3 regions of the Nitratireductor sp. OM-1 genome follow, and region 3 is predicted to be linked to each of the others. Evidence: riboswitches for the same ligand, from Rfam matches in the RefSeq annotation. Region 3 holds a riboswitch; each other region holds the start of a gene.
The links. A riboswitch is a leader RNA that binds a small molecule or an ion and turns the genes downstream of it on or off. The one in region 3 is predicted to bind cobalamin.
Positions count from the first base shown of each region.

Region 1: it holds a riboswitch for cobalamin, as region 3 does, so the genes downstream of both, DEJ54_RS06215 (LLM class flavin-dependent oxidoreductase) here and DEJ54_RS17630 (TonB-dependent siderophore receptor) in region 3, are expected to answer to the same signal.
Region 2: it holds a riboswitch for cobalamin, as region 3 does, so the genes downstream of both, DEJ54_RS00240 ((2Fe-2S) ferredoxin domain-containing protein) here and DEJ54_RS17630 (TonB-dependent siderophore receptor) in region 3, are expected to answer to the same signal.

Region 1 covers NZ_CP029208.1:1,298,338-1,306,117, forward strand. Annotated here, with positions in the region: gene DEJ54_RS06190 (DUF1641 domain-containing protein) at 1-141, shown strand, start outside; gene DEJ54_RS06195 (iron-sulfur cluster assembly scaffold protein) at 138-593, shown strand; gene DEJ54_RS06200 (TetR/AcrR family transcriptional regulator) at 647-1,249, opposite strand; gene DEJ54_RS06205 (crotonase/enoyl-CoA hydratase family protein) at 1,343-2,134, shown strand; gene DEJ54_RS06210 (DUF1330 domain-containing protein) at 2,140-2,562, shown strand; cobalamin riboswitch at 2,782-2,979, shown strand; gene DEJ54_RS06215 (LLM class flavin-dependent oxidoreductase) at 3,152-4,207, shown strand; gene DEJ54_RS06220 (ABC transporter substrate-binding protein) at 4,207-5,196, shown strand; gene DEJ54_RS06225 (iron ABC transporter permease) at 5,221-6,390, shown strand; gene DEJ54_RS06230 (ABC transporter ATP-binding protein) at 6,387-7,199, shown strand; gene DEJ54_RS06235 (O-antigen ligase) at 7,336-7,780, shown strand, end outside.
Region 2 covers NZ_CP029208.1:46,452-54,231, forward strand. Annotated here, with positions in the region: gene DEJ54_RS00220 (helix-turn-helix domain-containing protein) at 56-1,006, shown strand; gene DEJ54_RS00225 (ABC transporter ATP-binding protein) at 1,056-1,841, opposite strand; gene DEJ54_RS00230 (iron ABC transporter permease) at 1,838-2,959, opposite strand; gene DEJ54_RS00235 (ABC transporter substrate-binding protein) at 2,987-4,021, opposite strand; cobalamin riboswitch at 4,152-4,344, opposite strand; gene DEJ54_RS00240 ((2Fe-2S) ferredoxin domain-containing protein) at 4,392-5,183, opposite strand; cobalamin riboswitch at 5,281-5,482, opposite strand; cobalamin riboswitch at 5,656-5,856, shown strand; gene metE (5-methyltetrahydropteroyltriglutamate--homocysteine S-methyltransferase) at 5,948-7,780, shown strand, end outside.
Region 3 covers NZ_CP029208.1:3,694,809-3,702,588, forward strand. Annotated here, with positions in the region: gene DEJ54_RS17610 (ABC transporter ATP-binding protein) at 1-384, opposite strand, end outside; gene DEJ54_RS17615 (ABC transporter permease) at 410-1,567, opposite strand; gene DEJ54_RS17620 (ABC transporter permease) at 1,580-2,584, opposite strand; gene DEJ54_RS17625 (ABC transporter substrate-binding protein) at 2,699-4,351, opposite strand; cobalamin riboswitch at 4,628-4,840, shown strand; gene DEJ54_RS17630 (TonB-dependent siderophore receptor) at 4,965-6,827, shown strand; gene DEJ54_RS17635 (ABC transporter substrate-binding protein) at 6,827-7,696, shown strand; gene DEJ54_RS17640 (iron ABC transporter permease) at 7,693-7,780, shown strand, end outside.

The sequences.
Region 1 (7,780 bases), 1.6 Mb from region 3:
CAGACCGCACAGGCCCAGGTGCCATCCCTTCTCGGCCTGCTGCGCGTGGCCGGCAATGAGGATGTGCGGCGCGGGCTTTATTTTGCGCTGACCTTTCTGTCGGTTCTCGGCCGGCAGATGAAGGATGACGGCGTCGAATGAGCGCCGATGCGGACCTGGCCGCGCTCTATCAGCGCGGCCTGCGGGATCTGGGCGCCGGGGTTCGCAATGACAGGCGGCTTGTCCCGGCGGATGCCTCAATCACCCGGACGAGCCGCACCTGCGGCAGCACGGTAACGCTTGATGTGCAGTGGCGGGGCGATGCGATTGGCGCGCTTGGATGGCGCACGCGCGCCTGCACACTCGGCATGGCGTCTACCGCCATCGTCGTGCGCCATGCCACTGGAGAGACCTGCGCCGGCGTCGGCGAGATTGCCGGTCTGCTGCGCCGCCTTCTGGCGGGAGAAGCGGTCACTTTTCCTGAACCCTGGCGGGATCTCGCCATGTTCGAGGCGGCGCGGGCGTTTCCAAGCCGTTTCGGATCGATCCTGCTGCCGTTCGAGGCAGTCGCCGGCGCATGTGCCGAGCGGGGGCAGCCCGGCACCGCGCTTTGACCCGTTCAGAAGGCACGGGTTTTCCAAAGCCCGTTGTGCGGGCGGGGCCTCGGTCAGGCTGCCGTGCTCTGTGTCGGGTATGACGAATGGATCAGCGTTCTGGCGGCCTGTCCGGCGGCTTCTGCATAGTCTGCGTCGCGGTGCACCAGAAGCGTTGAGAATACGCCGTCGAGCAGAACCACAATCTGGCGGGCGATCGCCGCAGGATTGTCGATCCCGCTTTCGGCGAGTTCGCCTGAAAGCCAGTTCTCGAATTTCTTCTTGTGGCTCGCGCCGATCACCATGGCTGGGTGTCCCGGCAGATTGGCCAGCTCGGCTGCGGTGCGCAGGAAGCCGCAGCCGCGCCATGCGGGATGGCGCGCGGATCGGGCGACGCCCGTGAAGATCGCCTCAACCCGGTCGGCCACATCGCCTTCAGCACTCCTGAACCAGCTTTCGAACAGATCGAGATTTGGCTGGTCGCGGGAACTGAGATACTCGGCGACCAGGTCATCCTTGCTCCTGAAATGATAGTAGAAGGTCTTCTTGGTTACGCCCGCTTCCTCTGCAACGGCATCGACGCTGACGGCGCGAATCCCTTCCCGATAGAACAGCTTGCTTGCTGCATCGACGACCCGTTCGCGGGCTGGTTTGGGCTTCTGCTGTTTCGTGTCCATCGGATGCGCGCAACCATGTATACTAACCAGTGAGTTTCCATGCAGCGTGCCCGGTCCTAGCCTTTCTGTCAATTCAACTGGAGAGGCAGGAAAATGCAGAACACCGTGCTTTGCGAAAGGAAGGGGCGTGTCGCGCTTCTGACGCTGAACCGTCCGTCGAAACTGAACGCTCTGAATTACGCGACCAATGACCGGCTGCTGTCGCTGCTCGATGAGATCGAGGCGGATGAGGCAATCGGCGCGGTGGTGGTGACAGGGGCGGGGGATCGGGCGTTTTCGGCTGGCGGAGACATTCATGAATTCGCCGAGAGCATAAGGCAGGGCGCAGAAGAAGCGGTGCGCGCCTTCTGTCGTCGCGGCCAGCAGATGACGGCGCGCTTCGAGGCGTTTCCCAAGCCGGTGATCGCAGCGGTCAATGGCATCGCCTTCGGAGGCGGCTGCGAGATCACCGAAGCGGTGCATCTGGCGGTTGCCTCCGACCAGGCAATTTTCGCGAAACCGGAGATCAATATCGGCATTCCGCCGACATTTGGCGGCACGCAGCGCCTGCCGCGACTGGCCGGGCGAAAGCGCGCTCTGGAACTGCTCCTGACGGGAGATACGTTCGGGCCGCAGCGCGCCCATGAGCTGGGGCTGGTGAACAGGGTGGTGCCTGCGGAAGATCTGCTTCCTGCGGCGTTTGAGCTGGCGGAGCGCATCCTGCAGCATTCGCCACTGGCGGCCACCCGGATCATCTCGGCCGTGACGCGGGGCATTAACACGACGATTGAAGAGGGGCTTCTGATCGAGCGCGAACAGTTTGCCCGCATGTGCGCGACGGCAGATGTGCATGAAGGGCTCGACGTATGGATCGAACGGCGTACGCCCGTCTATCAGGGAAGGTGAAGCAGATGACGCGTTACACCGGTTTTACCAAGGATATCTGGGAGGCGTTTCGGGCGGATGCACGGCCGGGGCCGGTCCAGATGCTCAATCTCATCAAGCTGCGTGAGCGGGCGGATTATCCGGATGGCCGGGTGGCAAGCGGTCGGGACGCCTATGCGGAATACAGCCGGATCAGCGCGCCCGTTCTGGAACGGCTGGGCGGGCGCATCGTCTGGCGGGGCGGTTTCGAGCTGATGCTGATCGGCCCGCAGGCAGAGGCGTGGGACATCTGCTTCATTGCCGAATATCCATCGGTCGGCGCGTTTGCGCAGATGATGCGCGACCCGGCCTACCATGAAGCGCTGCCGCATCGTCAGGCCGGCGTTACGGACAGTCGGCTTGTCCGCTTCGCCCCGCAGCCCGGCGGTGTGAATTTCGCCGGGGGCTGAAGGCGACCTCCGGTTGCTAGAGCAGTTTGTAGAACTTCTCGAAGGCGAGATAGGTCGACTTCACGTGCTGCCGGGCAAGCCACGGTCAAGGCGCTCTCCTCATCGCTTGCGCGAATGGTGGCCTTGGCGAACCGTTGCGTGTTGCGGCAAGTCAGCTGCGCGTCGGCCGTTCTTTCGCGCAAACGCCTTTCGCGGTTGCGTCGCGGTTCCTTCGCGGATAGGGTCGCCGCCGCATGCGGTTCCGCCTTTCGCGGATGAAAAGGGAACCCGGTGCGGTCTGCCAGACAGACCAATTCCGGGACTGCCCTCGCAACTGTAAGCGGCAAGTTCTTTCCAATGCCACTGGCGAAAGCCGGGAAGGCGGACCGAACGTTCGAGCCGCGAGTCAGGAGACCTGCCTCATGCATAGACCATGAACGCCGGACGAGGTGCGCCGGCAGGAGGCCCAGAATGCATGCAGGCGCTTTGCCGGCAACGAGTCCGTCTATCGGGACGTCACGTCTCCGATCCGTTTCCCGATTTCCTTCGGCGCAGGCCGAATTCATTCGACTGATCCCGGGCAGCGTCACGCCTGACCGCGAGACCCGCCATGCGCGTTGATCTGGCAGGCTTTGCCCGCGAAGGCGCGCTTGGCGACCACCGGGCGCTGATGCGTCTTGTCGAACGGGCGGACGCGCTTGGTTTCGGCGGCATCTGGTTCAATGAGTTTCATTTCGGTCGCGAAACGCTGCCCTATCCGTCCACGCTTCTGCTTGGCGCGGAGGTGCTGGCGCGGACGGAGAGGCTGCGGTTCGGCACGTCGATCCTCGTTTTGCCGCTCTATCATCCGCTGCTGCTTGCCGAGCAGATCGCGCAGCTCGATTTTCAGAGCGGCGGGCGCGTGGATGTGGGGATCGGGCGCGGCACCGAGCCCGGCACATTCACCGCGCTCGAGATTTCGCGCGATGACGCATCAAGGCGGTTTGCCGAAGCGTTGAGGATCATGATCGACGCCTGGACGAAGCCACATTGTTCGGCGGATGGCAGGCCGTGGCGTTTTTCCAACGTCTCCGTCGGGCCGCCGCCGGTGCAAAAGCCTCATCCGCCGATCTATGTCGCCGGCGTCTCGGAAGAGACGGTCGACATCGCCGCCAGAAACGGTTTTCCGCTTCTCCTAAGCCTCGAACCCAATGAAGCACGGCAATTGCCCGTGTTTCATGCAGCACTTGATCGCCATGGCGGGTCGCGCGCGCCGCTCGTTGCCTCATCGCTGTCGCGTTACGTGATGATCGCGCCGACCCGGGCAGAGGCCATGGAGCGGGGCGATGCGCTTCTGGAAAAGCTCAATGCACGGCGCGTAGCACGGGCGCTGGAACGTGGAATGCAGCCGCCTGCGCCGCGTGATCGCGCCGCCATGCTGGCGGATTTCACCATCGCGGGAACGCCCGAGGATTGCCTTGCGCAATTGCGCGCGCTCTCGGCGGAGACCGGCGCGAACAGCATTCGCTGCCTGTTCAGCGCCAACGGCCTGATCGCCAACGATGTGGCGCTGGCCGGCATGGAACTGTTTGCAGCGGAGGTCATGCCAGCGCTCGGCCAGCCAGACCAAACCCCATCCCCAGTTGAAAGCGCCGGCGGCAGGCCGGCCATAGAAGGAGTGAATTGATGTCGCGATTAATCGGTCTGCGCGGGCTTGCGGTCGCAGGTTTCGTTCTGGTGTCTGCGCCCGCCTTTGCCGATGAGGCGGGCTTTCCCTACACGGATGAGAATTGCGGCTACACCACCACCTATGAGGCGCCGCCGGCGCGGGCGGTGACGCTGAGCAACAACGCCACGGAGATGATGCTGGCGCTTGGTCTGGAAGACCGCATGGCCGGCACCTCCTATATGGCGAACCTCAAGATCAGCCCCCAATACGAGGCGGCGTACAACACGGTTCCCGTGCTTTCGCCGCTGGTCGCCACCACCGAACAGCTCATCGAGGCGGAGGCCGATTTCGTTTATGCCGGCTATCCGGACGGGTTCAGCGAAAGCCGCCACACGCGCGATCAGCTTCACGATCTGGGCATGAAAACCCGCCTCAACACCGAGGGCTGCAATCTCGGCAAGTTCGGGTTTGAAGAGCTTTATGCGGAGATCCGCTCCATGTCGGCAATCTTCGGCGTGCGCGAGCGCGGCGAGGCTTTGATCGCCGACATCGAGGAGCGCCTTTCCGAGGTGGAAGCAAAGCTCGATGGCGTTGAGGCCATGCCGGTGTTCATCTTCAATGGCGGCGAATCCGCACCGCGCGCCGTGCTCGGAAACACCATGCTTTCGCATGTGGTTGAGCGGGCCGGCGGGGCGAATATCTTTGGTGATGTGGCAAACCGCTATGGCCAGGTTTCCTGGGAGCAGATCGCCGAACGCGCGCCTGAATACATCGTTGTCTATTATTCGGGCACGGCCGGTGGTCAGGTGGTTGGCGATCCGGCTGGCGAGCTGGGCCAGGCGCGCATCGAGATCCTGAAAGCCAACCCGACGGTGGAGAACGTGCCCGGCATTGCGGGCGAGAAAATCGTCACCATTGATTCCGTCTGGGGACAGCCGGGGCCGAGCTCCATCGATGCGGTGGAAAAGCTCGCACGGGCATTCCATCCCGACCGGATCGAAAAGTAACCGGCTTAGATACGGTTTCTCACGATGCATGCACCGGCCTTCAGAAAGGAAAAGGCGAACAGCCATGAAGCGCTGATCGCCATTCTCCAGTCCGCGCCGCCCGCGCGGGGCGGGGCCGTGCAGCATGGTCTTGAGGGTGGGGCGTCGCGGCGTGGCGTTACCGGCTATGCGCTGGTCATCGTCCTGATGGTTGCGCTGCTTCTCGGCGTCTCTCTTGCCGGGCTGATGCTTGGCTCGGTGCATATCCCTGGCGGCACGGCGCTCGCCATTCTCGCCAATCTCGTGTTCGGCGACGCGTTGGTCGAACCGGACTGGCGTACGGCTTACGAAACCATCGTCGTTCAGACGCGCATGCCGCGCGTCTTCCTTGCGGCTCTTGTCGGGGCGAGCCTTGGCGTGACGGGCATGACGATCCAGTCCATCGTTCGCAACCCACTGGCGGGGCCGGGCATTCTGGGCGTTTCGTCCGGTGCAGCCACCGGTGCTGTGGTGGTGATGCGCTGGGGGCTTCTGGGGTTTGGCGCGTTCACGCTGCATATCTCGGCCTTTCTGGGCGGGCTCGTCACGCTGTTCGTGGTGTTCTGGGTGGCGCGGACCGGCGGCCAGATGACCCCGACACGGCTTGTGCTCGCCGGCGTGGCGATGAGCGCCATTCTGAGCGCGCTGACGAGCCTGATCGTGCTGACATCGCCGGACCCGCAGCTTGCCTCCCGCGTCCTGTTCTGGACGCTGGGCGGTTTCGGTACGGCGCAATGGAAGCTCATTCCCATACCGCTTGCCGCCCTTGCGCTCGGGCTTGGCGTGATGCTGGTGCAGGCGCGCCGGCTGAACCTCCTGATGGCCGGCGACGAAAGCGCGGTGGCGCTCGGCCTCAATGTGCAGCGCTTTCGCCAGAGCATGTTCGTGTTGGCGGCAGCGCTCACCGGCATCACGGTGGCGGTGTCTGGTGTGATCGGCTTTGTCGGGCTCATCATGCCGCACATCGTGCGCTTCCTTGTCGGCGCGGATCATCGCCGGGCATTGCCGGCGGTGGCGCTACTGGGGGCGAGTTTCACCATTGGCGCGGACCTTGTGGCGCGCACGGTCATCGCGCCGCTGGAGCTGCCGGTGGGCATCGTCACCGCGCTGGTGGGCGGGCCGTTCTTCATCTGGCTGCTGCGGCGCGATGCGCGCGCGCTGGGCGGTGCGCGATGAGCATGGAACCGGGAACGCTCGACCTGCGCTCGGTCACGTTTCGCGCGGGCGACCGGGTGCTTGTCGATGATGTGTCGATCAGCGTTCGAAAGGGCGAGATGGTCGCTCTTTTGGGGCCGAACGGCGCCGGAAAATCGAGCCTTCTGCGCACAATCTATCGAATCAACCGGCCGTCGTCCGGCTCGGTTTTCGTCGATGGCGAGGACGCCTGGCGGCAGCCGACCGAGTGGGTGGCGCGCAATGTGGGCGCGGTGTTGCAGGACATGCCGGCGGAATTTCCGCTGACCGTGCGCGACGTGGTGGCCATGGGGCGCTCCGCACACAAGCGGCTTCTGGAAGCAGACACGGCGCATGATCACGCACTGATCGCGGCAGCGCTCGAATTGCTTGGGCTGACGGCGATGCAGGAGCGCGCGTTCCGCACGCTTTCGGGCGGCGAACGGCAGCGTGTGCTCGTCGCGCGGGCGCTGGTGCAGCAGCCACGGCTTCTCGTTCTTGATGAGCCGACGAACCATCTCGACATCCACCATCAGCTCCAGCTCCTGCGTTTCATGCGCGGGCTGGGCACCACGGTGGTTGCCGCGCTGCACGATCTCAATCTGGCGGCCATGTTCTGCGACCGGCTGTGCGTTCTGGATCATGGCAGGCTGGTTGCGGCGGGCACGCCGGACGCGGTGCTCACACCGGCGCTTCTGAAGCGGGTCTACCGGATCGACGCGACGATAGGGCGGCATCCCGAAACGGGCACGGTGTGGGTGATGCCATCCGCCGCGCCGCCCATCGGCGCAAACGGCGTGGATCATAATTAACGCAGCCTTAAGCGGCGTGGCGCTTTATGGGGCAAGCGCAACAGGTTCTGATCCCGGTATGGCGAGCAACCCCGAACTTTCCCGATTGGCAGCCGTGACCTCCCAGGGGTCGCGCGGCAGCGGGCGCGGGTAGGCCATGAGCAGCACATATTCAGGGCCCTACGGGGCGGATGATTACGGTGCAGGCGCGCATCGCGCGGAGGCCAGCCGGAAGAAGCCCTCCTTCATCACGCGCATGGTTGCGACGGGGCAGCCCTCCACGGTCATCGCGGCGGTGCTCCTCACCATTCTGATGATCTCCTTCCGCCCGTTCCAGCCATCCGGGCCGCAGCTGAGCGGCAGCGGCGGCGACATCGTCAATCAGCTTGGCTTTGGCGGGCTGGGTGCGGTGGCGCTGGCTTCGCTGTTGATGCTCGTTGACCGGCGGGTGCTGGTTGCGCTCCTGAGCCCGTGGTGGCTTCTGCTGCTCGGCTTCCTCGCCATTGCCACGCTCAACACGCCGGTACCCACCGACACGATGCGCACCGTGGCGTTCTCCCTCATCGGCATCCTGACCGTGGCGGCCATTCTGACACTGCCGC
Region 2 (7,780 bases), 330 kb from region 3:
TTTCAGACATTCAGCCAGCGCGCAGTTTTCCACGTTTTCAGGGGCAGAACGATCAATGCAGAAAAATGGAGATGCACCGGAATGGCGCATGGTCGGAGGCAATGCGATTGCCATCCCCGGTGCACATGGAAGGGTGGAGCGCCTGACATTCGACAATGGTGTCGCCATCTATCGGTCGGAGATCGAAGCCGAAGCGGACTGCCGTTTTACCGTGACAAACCGGTTGCCCCAGCCGTGGATCGGCTTCTCTGTCCAGCTCGCCGGCGGCGCAGATTTCAGCACGCCCATCGGGACCACGGCCCCCATGGCCGAGAACACGCTGAGCCTCATGAGGGTTGGGCCCTCCGGCTTCATCCTGGATGTTCGCGCTGGAACATTGATACGGCATACCGGCGTGGCCATCTCGCTGCGCCTTCTCAAACGCCAGCTAAACGGAAATCAGCCGATGAGGCTTGCCCCCTTCATGGCGCGTGGCAAATTACTGGAGCGCCTTGAGAGCATTCCGCTTCCAGCCGGCGTCAAGACGCTGGCCACAGGCCTCTTCGGCCCCAGCATAGATGGCCCATTGCGGGCCATGACCATTGAAGGCCTGGGAAAGCAGCTTTTCAGCCAGGCCATGACCGCCTTCTGCGAATATGATCCTGACGGCGAAATGTTCACCGAATGGGAGCTTATGCGCTTCGATGAACTTGTCGCCCATGTGAAAGACAATCTGAACGACGGTGCGGCTGCACGGAACTTTGCAACGCGCGCAGGTCTCAAGATCGCGCGGGTGGAGCAGATGTTCAAGGTGTTGCGCGGCGTGAGCCTTGCCGCCTTTCTGCGCACCGAAAGACTGCGCACGGCCCGCCGCCTGCTGCTCGATGAAAAGTGCCAGGTCAGCGAAGTGGCCTACCGGTTGGGATACCGGCATGTCGCCAATTTCTCACGCGCCTACCGGGCTCAATTCGGAGAAGCACCGGCAACGACGCTGCACAGACCGAGACGAAAAACACCGCGCGGATAGTCTGGGAAAACCGTCCGTTTCAAGCGGAGTTGGTATGGCGACAGGAAGCTCAGGCCCCGCCTTGCCGCTCCATCTCGAACGGAGCAATCACCGGCGCCCCGTTTAGTTCGCCAAACTCTGCGTCCACGCCGTAGGTCGCGCGGATCGTTTCCTGAGTTAACGCGTGCTGCCAGGGCCCCTCGGCAATAAGCTGCCCCCTGTGCAGCAGGGCGATCCGGTTGGAGAAGCGCGCCGCCAGCGCCAAATCGTGTATGGCGACCAGAATGCCGACACCCCGCTCGCGCACCTGATCGGCCAGAAACCGCAGGGTGAAAAGCTGGTTGCCAATATCAAGGGCGCTCGTCGGCTCATCGAGCACGATAAGCGGCGTCTGTTGCGAAAGGGCGCGCGCAAGCATGACGCGCTGGCGTTCTCCGCCGCTGAGCGCATCAAGGGAGCGGAACGCAAGGCTGGAAAGATTGAGTTTTTCCAGAACTTCCTCCACCAGCGCAATGTCGCGCGCGCCCGGGCTCATACCCATATAGGGCGTTCGCCCCAGAAGACAGGCATCGAAAACGCTGACCGGAAAACCGTCCGGCGTGCGCTGGGGAACATAAGCCACGAGCCGCGCCCGCTCCCTTGCCGAAATGCCAGCGATGTCGCGCCCGTCGAGCAGGACCCGGCCGCTTTCGAGACGCGTCTGACCGAGCATCGCGCGGACCAGCGTGGATTTGCCGGCGCCATTCGGCCCTACCAGACCGACGATTTCGCCAGATCCCACCCGTAACGATATGCCGTCGAGAACGGCGTTGTCGTTCAGCACCCGCCGCAGATTGTGCGCTTCAAGAATGGTCATGCGAAAGCCTCCCGCCGCCGCGACACGATCAGGTGCAGAAAGACCGGAACACCAACGAAGGCAACGACAATGCCCACCGGAAGGACCGTCGGGCTGAAAGCCAGCCGCCCGATCGTGTCGGCGGCCAGAAGAAGCGCTGCGCCGCAGATTGCTGCGAAGGGCAGCAGAAGCCGGTGATCACCGCCGATCATCATACGTGCCAGATGCGGCCCGATCAGTCCAACGAACCCGATGACGCCCACAAAGCTGATGACCGAGGCTGCGGAGACGACGGAAAAGAGAATGGCGAAGGTGCGCAGACGCCGCACATCGACGCCCAGCGAACGCGCGACATCATCGCCGGCGACGGTGAGTGCGTTGAGCTGCCAGGCCCTTGCCTGGATCGGAATGAGCACCGCGAAGAGAACAGCGGCGCACAGACCGACCGCATCCCACTGCACCCCGTTGAGGCTGCCAAACGTCCAGTGCACGACACGGGCCAGCTGCTCTTCGGTGGCGACAAACTGGACCGCAGCGGTCAATGCGCTGAACAGATACATCAGCGCAATGCCGGTGAGGATCATCGCCTGTGCCCCCATGCCCCGCCACCAGCTCAACGAAAAAACGGCGAGCGCGCACAGAAGCGCACAGACAAAGGCCGACAGGGGGACGAAATAGACGCCTGCCGCCTGAAGACCGATACCGAACATGATGGCGACGGAAGCCCCGAAACCGGCAGCCGAGGACACGCCGATCGTATAGGGACTGACGAGCGGATTGCGGGTAATGGCCTGCATGAGAACGCCGGACACGGACAGGGCGGCGCCGGCCACCAGCGCCATCACCACACGCGGCAGGCGCAGGTAAAGCAGAACCCGCGCCGCCTGTTCGTCCGATGATCCCGGCAGATAGCCGAGGCTTGCCCGCTCCATGAGAACGAGCGCAAGCGTTCCGACACTTGTATCGTTGATGCCACGTACGGAAACCGCTGCGGCGGCAATCATCAAAAGCGCGAATGACAGGGCGATCAGCAGAATGCGTCGCCGTCCGCCCTCCCGATACCGGGCGGCAAGGCCCCTGCCTTTTTCGACCGAGGCGGCACCTGTACCCCCGGCTTCGGTTTCAAGCGTATCGGTCATCGGCCCCGCCCCGTCATGTCAGCTTGCTCAGAAGTCGCCCTGATAGGTCATGCCCGGCTGATAGGGCAGTCCCTGGAAGTCCTCGATCCAGCGACGCATGGCCTCTTCCGGATCGACATCCTTGAACAGCTCTGGATGCGCCCATTTGGCGATCTGCAGCGCGCCGGTGATCTTCGAGGAGCCGCCGGCGAGGTAGTAGTTGATGACGTGGACGTTCTTCGCCTCTGCCGCCGGCGTGGCGCGGATTTCCTCACGCGCCATCAGCCCGTCCCATGTCGTCTTGTACTGCTCTTGGGGGATGGTCGTGTAAGCGCCCGGTTCCAGCTTCACGATCAGCGACGGCACGCGCGCGACCAGTTCCTCCGGATCGATGGTGAAGGCGTTGGGATTGCCACGCGCGGCCGGCTCGTCCTCAATGACGATTTCGCCAAAAACGTTCCTGCCGCCACCGGCTTCGATCATGTCGTGCCAGCCAGAGCCCGGCGTGACCGTCACCAGCGGGCGCTTCTCCTCCAGATAAACCGGCACCGGCTCGACGCCCTCAAGCCGCTCGGCCAGAAGCGCTTTGTAATCCTCATAATAGGCAGCGAGATCGGCCGCCCGCTCTTCGCGACCGAAGAGTTTGCCCATCAGCTTGACGTTCTCGACATGCTTGAGCGTATCCCAGGAGGTTACGACCAGAACCGGAATTCCGAATGGCTCAAGCTGGCGCGCCGCCTCCTCGTAAACGCCGTTGCGCGGCAGAATGACGAGATCCGGCTTCTTGGCGATGATGGCCTCGTAATTGGGCTCGCTCTGCCCCTGGCCCACCACGTCGTCGGGGCCGAATTCCGGCCAGTAGGCAGGATCGCGATAGGTGCTGGCGCCGGTGCCAACCACCTGCTCGATGGCGCCGATGGCGCGCGCGAATTCAACCGAATAGCGGTTGAAGATCACAGCGCGCTTGACGGGCAGGTCGACATCGACCTGACGCCCGACATCATCGGTAATGGTTTCTGCGAAAGCGGATTGGGAGAGTGACAGCGCGACAATGGCAGCGCCGAGAACGGACTTGAACAACATGATCACCTCGATCGACACGGGGCGCCGGGAGGTGCGTGAAAGAGCGCCCGCATCGACCGAATGCGCCGCAGGGCGTCCTTGCACCCCGCGAGACCGGTCTACGCTACCCTCTTGCCGGACACCTCGCCGACAATTGCGTTTGCGCCAAGGCCGGTCTCCTGGCTCGCGGCTCAAGCGTTCGAATATCCCTTCCCGGCCGACTGACCAGTGGATCGATACCGAACTCGCCGCCTACAGTTGCGAGGGCAGCCGCAGACTGGGACGAACCCGTCCTGCGTTCCCGTTTCATCCGACGTTGCGGAACCGTGGCGCGCAATCGTTAACCTGATCGGACCTGCAAGGCCAACCGTTTTCCTCCCCGCCGCTACCATTACCTGTTTAAAGTCCCGCGAAGCCGCTGTTTGCGACCGGTCGGCTCATAGGCGAAATCGGCGACAACGCGTCCCCCAAGCAGGTGCTCTTCAATGATGCGGTCTATCGCATCCTCATTCACGCCACCGTAATAGGCGCCTTCGGGAAATACCTGAAGAACCGGCGCGAGATTGCAGGGGCCGAGACAGGTTGCTTTCGCAGTCATGGTGCCATCCCCCGTGTTGCGCAGGTTCAGTTCCTTCTGCCGGTTGCGCAAATGACACCACAGAACGTCCGCCCCGGCGGCGTTGCACGCCCCGCCCTCACACACCAGAACCCGTCTTTTCTGCGCCGGCACCAGAGAGCCTTCCCGTACCGGAGTTTCAGCGGGAGGAACGGCCGGCTCCTGAGCAATATCGCCGATGAGACCGCCAAGAAGCCGTTCAAAATGTGCGCTGCGGGCAATGTCGGATGCTATGCGGATGGGGGGCCAGCCGCCGGATGTTTCGGCTTGCCAGCGCCGGAGCGATTTCGACAGCCAGTTCCGGAAGCTCGGCTCCATCGGAAGCAGGAGCGGGACAATCACGATCTCAGAATGATGTTCTGCCCGCAGCTCCAGAAGTGCGGACCGCAAGGACGGCGTCCCCTGTTCGGAGAAGCAGTACTGCACCGCCGTCACACCTTCAAAACCTGCGGCCATTTCAGCGAGGCGCGCCATCTCGCCATGAGGTGCAGCAGCAAAAGCCGACTTTGCAAGAAGCAGGATCGCGCGGCTTCCCTGCCCTTCGTTCAATAATGCACTCGTATCCACTGCCATTCCTCGAGCTGATGCGACCGGGAACGGCAGGGAGATCGCGCGTCGGAACCGGATATTCCGAAGCACGCGCTCCTGTGGCATATCCCGACCACGGAACTTCACACGATCAGGCAGGTCTCCTGGCTTGCGGCTCATCACAGCTTCACCCGTCTTCCCGGCATAACGCCAGTGACATGATCGGCAAAGCAGCTCGTCGCTCACAGTTGCGGGTCAGCTCCGGATTTGAACCGGATTCCCTCTTAGCCGCCGACCGAGACAGGTCTGCCGACGGAACCTTGACCGCTTCGAAAAGTATACGCAGACCCGCGCCTGTCAACCTTCTGCCCGCCGACCCGCACGCGCACGCGGACCAACTCCGGAACAGAATTTCCCGACAACTAAAATAGAGAGGCACATCACCTCTCAGACAAGACGTAAAGACATAAACATTTCTTTATATCATTCTTGACTTTCCGCCGCATCGCGAGGAATCTGGGCGCGTCGTGGTTCTCGAACCTGCCTTCAGGCGGATTCGGGCTAAGAGGGAAGCCGGTTCAAATCCGGCGCTGCCCCCGCAACTGTCAGCGGCGAGCCGAAATCCATTCAAGTCACTGGACAGACGTCCGGGAAGACGGATCAAGGCCGAGACCCGTGAGCCAGGAGACCTGCCATGACGAAACAACGTCAACGGGCGGGGTGTCCGGTGTTCGTCATGCGGCGGCCGTTCAGGCCGCGGTCTGCGTACGCCCCCCCCTGCCCCAAACAGCATCGGGTGTGCCATGTCTGAACGTTCAATTCCTGTCTCCACGCTCGGCGTGCCGCGTATCGGCCGCCGCCGAGAACTGAAACTCGCCCTTGAAAGCCATTGGTCCGGCAAAAGCAGCGCAGAAACCCTTCTCCAGACTGCAAGGGAACTCAGGGCCGAGAACTGGAAGGAGCAGCGCGATCGTGGCGTTGCAATCATCCCTTCCAATGATTTCTCACTCTACGATCAGGTGCTGGACACCAGTGTGATGGTCGGCGCGGTTCCGGCAGACTATGGCTGGCAGGGTGGCCCGGTGCCGCTTGACGTCTATTTCGCAATGGCGCGCGGCAGCCAGGGCTTCAGGGATGCAGGATGCGAGCACCCCGGGCACCCCGGCCACTCCGGCGGCCACAAAGCGCAGGAAATGACCAAATGGTTCGACACCAATTACCACTACATGGTGCCGGAATTCACCGACGACCAGGTCTTCGCCCTCTCCTCCACCAAGCCGCTGGATGAGTTTCTTGAAGCAAAAGCGCTCGGCATCCATACCCGGCCCGTACTCCTTGGTCCGATCACCTTCCTCAAACTCGGCAAGTCCAGCGATGCAGGCTACGATCCGCTTGCGCTTCTGCCCCGCCTGCTGCCTGTTTATGAAGAACTGCTTCGCAAGCTGAAGGAGGCCGGAGCGGACTGGGTACAGATTGATGAGCCGGCCCTCATCACCGACCTCATTCCCAACGAACAGGATGCCTATCGGCTTGCCTATCAGAAGCTTGCAGCCGCTGCCCCAGATCGCCGGATCATGCTTGCAACCTATTTCGGCGGGCTCGGCGGCAATCTGGAAACCGCGCTTTCCCTGCCTGTGGCCGGCCTTCACCTGGACCTCGTTCGCGCGCCGGAGCAACTCGACGCGGTGCTCGCCGCTGCGCGGCCGGATCTGGTTCTTTCGCTTGGCGTGATCAACGGCCGCAACATCTGGCGCGCTGATCTGGCTTCCCTCGCAGACAGGCTCGGGCCCGTCGTCAAGGCGCGCGGCGCAGCGATGGTCCAGCTCGCTCCGTCCTGCTCGCTGCTCCATGTCCCCATCGATCTGGAACTGGAAACCACGCTCGACGCCGACCTGCGCTCCTGGCTTGCATTCGCCCTGCAGAAAATGGACGAGCTTCATGTGCTCTCCGATGTTCTGTCCGGGAACGGAGCAGACGTTGCCGGAGCCCTGAAAGCAGCAGCCGATGCCGTCGCCGCGCGGCACGCCTCACCCAAGGTCAGCGACCCTCTGGTTCAGGGCCGCATGGCGCGGATCAACGACGAGATGAAGACGCGCGGCGCCACGTTTGTCGAGCGCCAGAAGCTGCAGGCTACCCGGCTAGGCCTGCCCGCCTTTCCGACCACCACGATCGGCTCCTTCCCGCAGACGCCAGAGGTTCGCAAGGCAAGAGCCGCACATGCACGCGGCGAGCTTAGCTTTGTCGACTACGACACGTTCCTGAAGAAGGAAACCGAAGCGACGATTCGCTGGCAGGAGGACGTCGGCCTCGATGTGCTGGTCCATGGCGAGTTCGAGCGCAACGACATGGTTCAGTATTTCGGCGAGCAACTTTCCGGCTTCGCCTTCACCCAGCACGCCTGGGTGCAAAGCTATGGATCGCGCTATGTCAGACCGCCGGTTATCTACGGCGACGTATCCAGGCCCACTCCGATGACCGTTTCGTGGTGGCAATATGCCCAGTCGCTGACGGACAGGCCGGTCAAGGGCATGCTGACTGGCCCTGTGACCATTCTCAACTGGTCTTTCGTGCGCGACGACATTCCGCGTAGCGAGACCTGCCGGCAGATCGCGCTTGCCATTCGCGACGAGGTCCGT
Region 3 (7,780 bases):
TTCCATGAGCTGTTTGCCGATCTTCATGGCCGGGTTCAGGCTCGCCATCGGCTCCTGATAGATCATGGCGATCTCGTTGCCGCGGATCCGACGCAGTTCCTCCTCGCTCATCCCGGCCATGTCCCGCCCCTTGAAGCGGATGCGGCCGCCGACGATCTGCCCCACATTGGAGAGATCGCGCATGATGCCGAGCGCCACGGTGGACTTGCCGCAGCCGGATTCGCCGACAATGCCCATGGCCTCGCCCGGCATGACCCTGCAGGAGAAATCCATCACCGCCGGTATCTCACCGGCCCGCGTGAAGAAGGAGATGGACAGGTTCTCGATCTCGAGGATCGGTTCGTCAGCATTCACGCTGCGCGTCGTGCTGATGGCTTCGTTCATGGCGTCGCTTTCAGTGTTCATCCACTCAATCCTTCAGCGATTGCTCACGCAGCGCATCAGCGAGCAGGTTCAGCCCCAGAACGAAGGACATGAGGGCGAAGACGGGCGGAAGCGCAGGATGCACATAGGCGCGCAGAAGGCGGCTCGATTCCTTGATGCCGGTGCCCCAGTCGGGACTTTCGGGCGCAAGACCGAGGCCGAAATAGCCAAGCGTGCCGAGCAGGATGGTTGTGTAGCCGATGCGCAGGCACACATCGACAATGAGCGGCCCGCGCGCATTGGGCAGCACTTCCCAGAGCATGATGTACCAGGGCGTTTCACCCCGCGTCTGGGCGGCGGCCACATAGTCCCGGGTCTTGATGTCCATGACGAGGCCGCGCACGATGCGGAAGACGCCGGGCGACGAAGCAAACACCACCGCAACGAAGATGTTGAGCTGGTTGGAGCTGATCGAGATGATGCCGAGCGGATCGGCATCGAAGACGAGGCCGACATAAATCCAGCCGCCGATCAGAAGCGTCAGCGCGAGCTGGATGGCCAGCAATTGCGGGCGGCTGCGATAGCGCGTCCAGAACAGCGTCACGAAAAAGATGATCGGGAATATGAAGAAGGTGCCCGCCATCCATTGCGGGATCGGCGTTTCGCGAATGCCCGGCGTGACCAGCAGATAGAAGAGCAGGATCACCGGGAAGGCCAGAACCAGATTGGCGAGGAACGACAGGAGACTGTCGATGCGCCCGCCATAATAGCCGGCGGGCAGGCCAAGCGTGGTGCCCACCATCAGCGCAAACAGCGTGGCCGCCGGGGCAATGATCAGCACGATCTGGCTGCCATAGACCATGCGCGAAAAGACGTCACGCGCGAGCCTGTCGCCGCCGAAGAGGAAAGCCTGTCCCGTCTCCGGCTCGATGGCGCCGGGCAGCACGTTCTTCATGATCGGGAACTGCGCCAGCGGGTCGAAGGGGGCGACCGTGCCGGCGAAGATTGCGGTGAACAGCCAGAAGCAGCAGATCATGACGCCGGTAATGCCAACGCCCGTGTCGAAAAGCTGGCCGTAAAGGCCGAGCCGGCTGCGAAAGCGCAGGCTTAAAACCAGAATGATCGCCAGCGCCACCCAGACCGGCCAGAAGCGCGCCAGAACGCCAAGAATGATGCCGAAGGTTCCAAGATAATCCACTTGCATCGCGCGTCCTCCCTACTGCACGCGGATGCGCGGATTGAGATAGGCATAGCCGACATCGGAAATGAGCTGCGTCGACAAAACCACGAAAACCGAGACCAGCGAGCAGCCGAGCAACAGGTCGATATCGTTGTTGCTCGCCGCCTCCACCAGCGTGAAACCGAAGCCCTGATAGCGGAACATCACCTCGACGATGACCACGCCGGTCAGGAGCCAGGGGAACTGGAGCATGATGACCGTGAACGGTGCGATCAGCGCATTGCGCAGCGCGTGTTTGAGCACGACGGTGCGGAAGCCGAGCCCCTTGAGGCGCGCCGTACGGATGTATTGCTGCGTCATCACCTCGACCATCGAGGCCCGTGTCATGCGGGCGATATAGCCGATGCCGTAGATCGCCATGGTCATGACCGGCAGGGTGAAATTGTAAAACGAAATGCCCTGCCGTGTGGCGGTGGCGGCGGAACCGTTGAGCCAGCCAAGCCAGGAAGCGAAGATGACGGCGAAGATCACGCCCGACACATATTCGGGCGTTGCCGTGGTGGCGATGGAGGCGACCGACAGGGTGCGGTCAGTGCGGCTGCCCTCCCGCATTCCAGCCAGAACGCCGATCAACAGCGCGACGGGCACCATCACCACCATCACCCAGAACATGAGGATGCCGGTGGCGCCCAGGGCCGGAAAGAGCTTCTCGGCCACCGGCACCTTGAACTTGGTGGAGCAGCCGAAATCGCCCTGCAGAATGCCGCCGTAATAGGGTTCGGCGGGTTCGTCGCAATAGGAAAACCGTGGCGTGGCGACGCCCGTTTCGGGGTCGATGTTGGGCTGTTTCTGGACGACGCCGAGCCATTGGCCATAGCGCACAAAGAAATTCTGCCGGTAGCCGTTCTTCTCAAGCCAGCTTTCGAGCTCTTGAGCCGAGGAGCGCATGTCGAGCTGGCTGATCGCGAGCTTCTTGAGATTGGGCTCCAGATTGACCAGAAAGAACACGACAAGGGTCAGGCACAGCATCGTCAATGCCATGACGCCCATACGTCTCAGAATAAATCCAAGCACGGTTTCCCCTTCCCCCGTTTACGGAGGTTGTAGTTGGTTGCCTGCGCAATGGGGGCCCGTGCGGCCCCCTTGTTCCGGGTCTCAGCCCTCGTCGAGCCAGACCTTTTCCAGGTCGATCTCGAAGGTCTGGTGCATGCCGTGGTTCATCACGGTCTCCACGGAGTGATTGTAGAGTTTGCGCCAATAGGGCTGGATGATGATGCCGGAGCCCTGAAGGATCTCTTCGATCTGCTTCATCACCTCGCGGCGGCTGTCGGGGTCCGGAATGGCCAGCGCCTGTTCGATCAGCTTGTCGAGTTCGGGATTGGAATAGGCGGACTCGTTCCACGCCTCGCCGGTGCGATAAGCGAGCGCGACCACCTGAATGCCGAGCGGACGCATGTTCCAGTTGGTCATGGACAGCGGGTATTTCGTCCAGTCGTTCCAGAAGGTCGAACCCGGCAGAACGGTGCGCTTGACCTTGAAACCCGCCTCGCGAAGCTGTGCGGCAATGGCGTCGCCGGTGTTCTTGTGCCAGTCCTCGTCGACCGAGATCAGCTCGTGCTCGTGCTCCATCTGGCCGGCCTCTTCCATCAGCGCCTTGGCCGCGTCCACATTGCGCTCGATCTTGGGCAGCTCCGCATACTCGGGATGGATCGGGCAGACATGGTGGTTCTCGGCCACCTCGCCGGCATTGTCGTAGCCAAGCGCCAGAACTGTGGCGTTGTCCACGGCCATCTGCAGCGCGCGGCGCACCCGCTCATCGTCATACGGCTTGTTGTTGACATTGGTGCGGGCCACAATCGTCGTTGCCGTGGTGACCTCGGACTTGACCAGGCCAATGGCGTCGAGAATGTCCACGAAATCGGCGGTGGTCTCGTAATTGGTGTGGATCTCGCCGGATTCAAAGGCGCTTACCATGGCCGATGGATCGGTGCCGTAATCGATGAACTCGATGCCATCGAGATAGGCCTCGCCGCCCCACCACTTGCCGTCTTCGCGCTTCTTCAGTTCGACGCGGTTGCCCACTTCGTATGAAACGAGTTCGAAGGGACCGGTGCCGATGGGATTGGCGATGAAATCACGGCCCGTCTCATCAAAGCTTGGATGCACGATCAGGCCCGGATAGTCGGCCATGCCGGGAATGATGGAAATGTCAGGGGCAGACAGGTTGAGCTTCACCGTCATGTCGTCGACCTTCTCGATCGCGCCTTCGCGCGCCTTCTTGGTCTCCGGATCGATGAGTGCGGCCATGCGGGCGGGCATCGAGTTGCCCTCCACCGTCTGATCGCACCAGCGGTTGAAGTTGTAGATCACATCGTCTGCGGTAAAGGCGTCGCCATTGTTCCATGTCACGCCCGGACGCACGTGGAGAATGTACTCGGTGGCGTCTTCGTTGACCTCCCAGCTTTCCAGAAGCCGGCCCTCAAAGGTGAAGTCGCGCGTGTATTTCACCAGCGGTTCAAGCGTCTGGCGCATGGCGTTTGCGATCTCGGACCAGTCGGCCGTGCGCGGGTCTTTCGGATCCTTGATGAACATGGCCACACGCAGCGTGCCGCCCATTTTGGGCTCCTGAGCGAGCGCATGGGTGGGCGCGGCAAGACCGAGCATGCCGTAGGCGGCGGCTGTCGATGCGCCGAGTGCGCTTGCGAGCGCCAGGAACTCACGTCTGTCCATTTTTCCGACGCGCGCTTCGTTCGCCATTTCGGCGACGCGGGCTGGCACTTTCTCGCCATTGCTCTTGAAAAACGTCATCGACGCACTCCCATTTCTTGCCGTTATCAGTTTGTGTTCAGCATTTCCCATCGCGCCAGCGATGTCAAAAAACGACCGGGGCCTATGGTAAGTTTTGCAGGTTTTTCGACCGCTGAAATGACGAGTTTGCGACAAATCAGCCGCAAAACTGATAAATAGAGCCGATTTCGCAACAATTTCCGAAACCTGTACTGACAACCACAGCCGCTTGCGCCTCTGCGGGCGCAACAGCCGCCCCACAGGCCGCGATTGACGCTGCCGGAGCCAGTTGGTAAGCGATTTTTGTTCGCTTGAGGTGCTCCGGCAGGCACTCGCATGCCGGGGAAAAGGGAACACGGAACGGCCCTGCATGATCAGGCCGCAGCCGTGGCTGCTCCCGCAACTGTGAGCGCCGAGGCTCCTCCTATGCCACTGGGTGCAATGCCCCGGGAAGGCGAGGAAGCCGATGAAGCGCGAGCCAGGAAACCTGCCTTGAGCCGTCACCGACCGGATGCGGGACGCTTCCGGGGCTGTGGATCTCGCAGTGGTGACGAAATGTCATCGCTGGCGGGGGACAGATTCAGACAGCCATCGCTCTCCAGCAAAAGAAGCAGCATTCTCATGGAGAGCACGCATGCCATCCAGACGTTATCGCACCCGGCTCCTGCTCAGCGCTTCGGCGCTGCTGACGGGCCTTTCAGCCACCATGGCGGGCGCAGAAGACTATATGCTTGAAAAACTGGTCATCACGCCCAACCGCACACCGGCAGAGGCATCCACCGTGGGGTCGACGGTGGACGTGGTGGGTCGTGAAGAGATCGAGGAACAGTCCCTGCCGCTGGCCGTCGAGTATCTCGACCTTTTGCCGGGTGTGAGCCTCTCATCGCCGGGTGGCGTTGGCGCAGAGGGCAGCCTTTCGATCCGCGGTGCGCCGCGCCGCTATGTGAAGACGCTCTATAACGGCATCGACATTTCCGATCCGACCAGCCCGCAGGTGCAGACGTCCTACCAGTATCTTCTGTCGGGCGGCCTGCAGAGCATCGAAGTACTCAAGGGATCGCAGAGCACGCTTTACGGCTCCGATGCGATTGCCGGCGTGATCAGCCTGTCGACGCTGGGCGACATCGAACCGGGCATTTCCCATATCATTCAGGGCGAAGGCGGCTCGCACGGCACGGTCGGCGGCTCCTATGGCTTCAGGGCGGCGAACGAACAGTCAAAACTCTCCATCAACGCAACCGGCTACCGCACCGACGGCGTCTCGGCCGCGGCTTCGGGCACGGAGCGCGATGGCTATGAGAACGTTACCTTCGACGTGAATGCCGAGCATGCATTTTCCGACGTGTTCTCCGTATTCGGCTCGGCGCTCTACATCGACGCGGAAGCCGAGTTCGACAATCAGGGCTTCGGCACCATTCTGCCGAGCGACAATCTGACGGCGACCAACCACAGCAAACAGCTGGCCGGCCGGGCCGGCTTCAATCTCGACCTGATGGACGGCCGTTTCCGCAACACCGTTTCCGTGCAGGCCTTCGACCTGGAACGCTCCATCACCGGCACCGCGTTCGACGGCTCTTATGACGGTCGCCGCTACAAGGCCGATTATCTGGGCGCGTTCGACGTCAATGAATGGCTGACGGTTCAGGGTGGCGCGGATTACGAACGTCAGAGCGCAGTGTTTCCCGCCGGCATGTTCAACCCCCAGATCGATTCCGATTTCTGGATCGCAGGCGTCTGGGGCGAGGCCATTGCCACGCCGGTAGAAAACCTGACGCTGACAGCCGGTCTCCGGCAGGACGAGCACAGCGAATTCGGCGGGCACACCACCTACCGGGCAACCGCCTCCTATCTCATCGATGCGACCGGAACGCGTCTGCACGGCTCGGTGGGAACCGGCTTCCGTGCACCCAGCCTCAACGAGCTTTTCGGTCCGTTCGGGGCAAACCCCAATCTGCGGCCTGAAACCAGCTTCGGTTTCGATATTGGCGTGGAGCAGCGTTTCTGGAACGACAGGGCAATCGCCGACATCACCTACTTCCAGCTCGAGATTGATGATCTGATCGGTTACACGACCCAGTACAATCAGATCCCCGGCACGTCGCGCATGCGCGGTGTCGAGGCCTCGCTCAGCTATGCCGCGACCGACTGGTTCGATCTCACCGGAGCCTACACCTACACGCATTCGGTGGATCAGAACGATGCACGGCTGCCGCGCGTGCCGCGCCACGAGATCGGGCTGGTCGCCAGCGTACGGCCTGCCGAGAAATGGACCATTTCGGCCTCGGCCAAAGCGGCTATCGACACGGTGGACACGGGCAATTTCAAGCTGGACGATTACCTGCTGGTCAACGCCAAAGTGGCCTACAAGCCGACCGAGGACACCGAGCTCTATGTGCGCGCGGAGAACCTGCTCGATCAGGATTATCAGACGGTGCGCGGCTACAACACGCCCGGCTTCTCGGTGTTCGCCGGGTTCCAGGCAAAATTCGCTCCCTGATGCGTGAGCGCCGGAAACGCCTCTCCCGCCTTTCCGGCCTGACATTTCTGGCCGGCGCGCTTCTCATCGCGCCGGTTTCAGCCGCGCCCGAGCGGGTGATGTCGCTCAATCTGTGCACCGATCAGCTGGCCATGACGCTTGCCGAACCGGAACAGCTGATCTCGGTTTCCTTCCTTGCCCGCGAGTCTGACCTTTCCATGCTGCATGAGAAGGCGCAGGATTTTCCGGTCAATCGCGGTCTTGCCGAAGAAGTGTTTCTGAAAAAGCCGGACCTCGTGGTGACCGGCACCTACTCGCTGCACAACACGACCACGCTCCTGAAACGGCTCGGCTTCAGGGTCGAGGAGTTTTCCTTCGTGCAGACGCTCGACACCATTCCGGGCGAAATCCGCCGTATGGGCGCGCTTCTCGGTCAGGAAGCGCGGGCCGAGAAGCTGGCCGATGATTTTTCGCGGGAGCTTGATGCAATCGCAAAAAGCCAGTGCGACATACGCCCCACCATGATCGCCTATGATCAGAACGGGGTCGCGCTCGGCAGCGGAACGCTGGCCGATTCCGTTATGCAGGCGGCGGGCTTTGCCAATCTCGCGGCTAATCTCGGACTGGTGGGCGTTGCGCCCTTCCCGCTCGAACAGGTCATCGCCGCCCGGCCTGACGTCATCGTCACCAGCGCGTCAGAGGGCGCGCCCACGCTTGGCGAACATGTGCCGCGCCATCCGGCAATTGCCGCGCTGCCCGACACGCGCATCGGCGCATTCGTGCCTGCCGGCGCATGGTCCTGCGGGTCGCCCGCCGTGATTGAAGCCGTGCGCGCGCTGGCAAGCCTGCGCGCCGAAATCGCGCCCTGCCCGCAGGACGCCACGCAATGAAGCTCTCCATCTCGCTCGCAATGCTCGTCCTTGCACTCTTCATACTGTCGCTGCTGGTCGGGCCGGCTGCGCTTGGGATCGGAG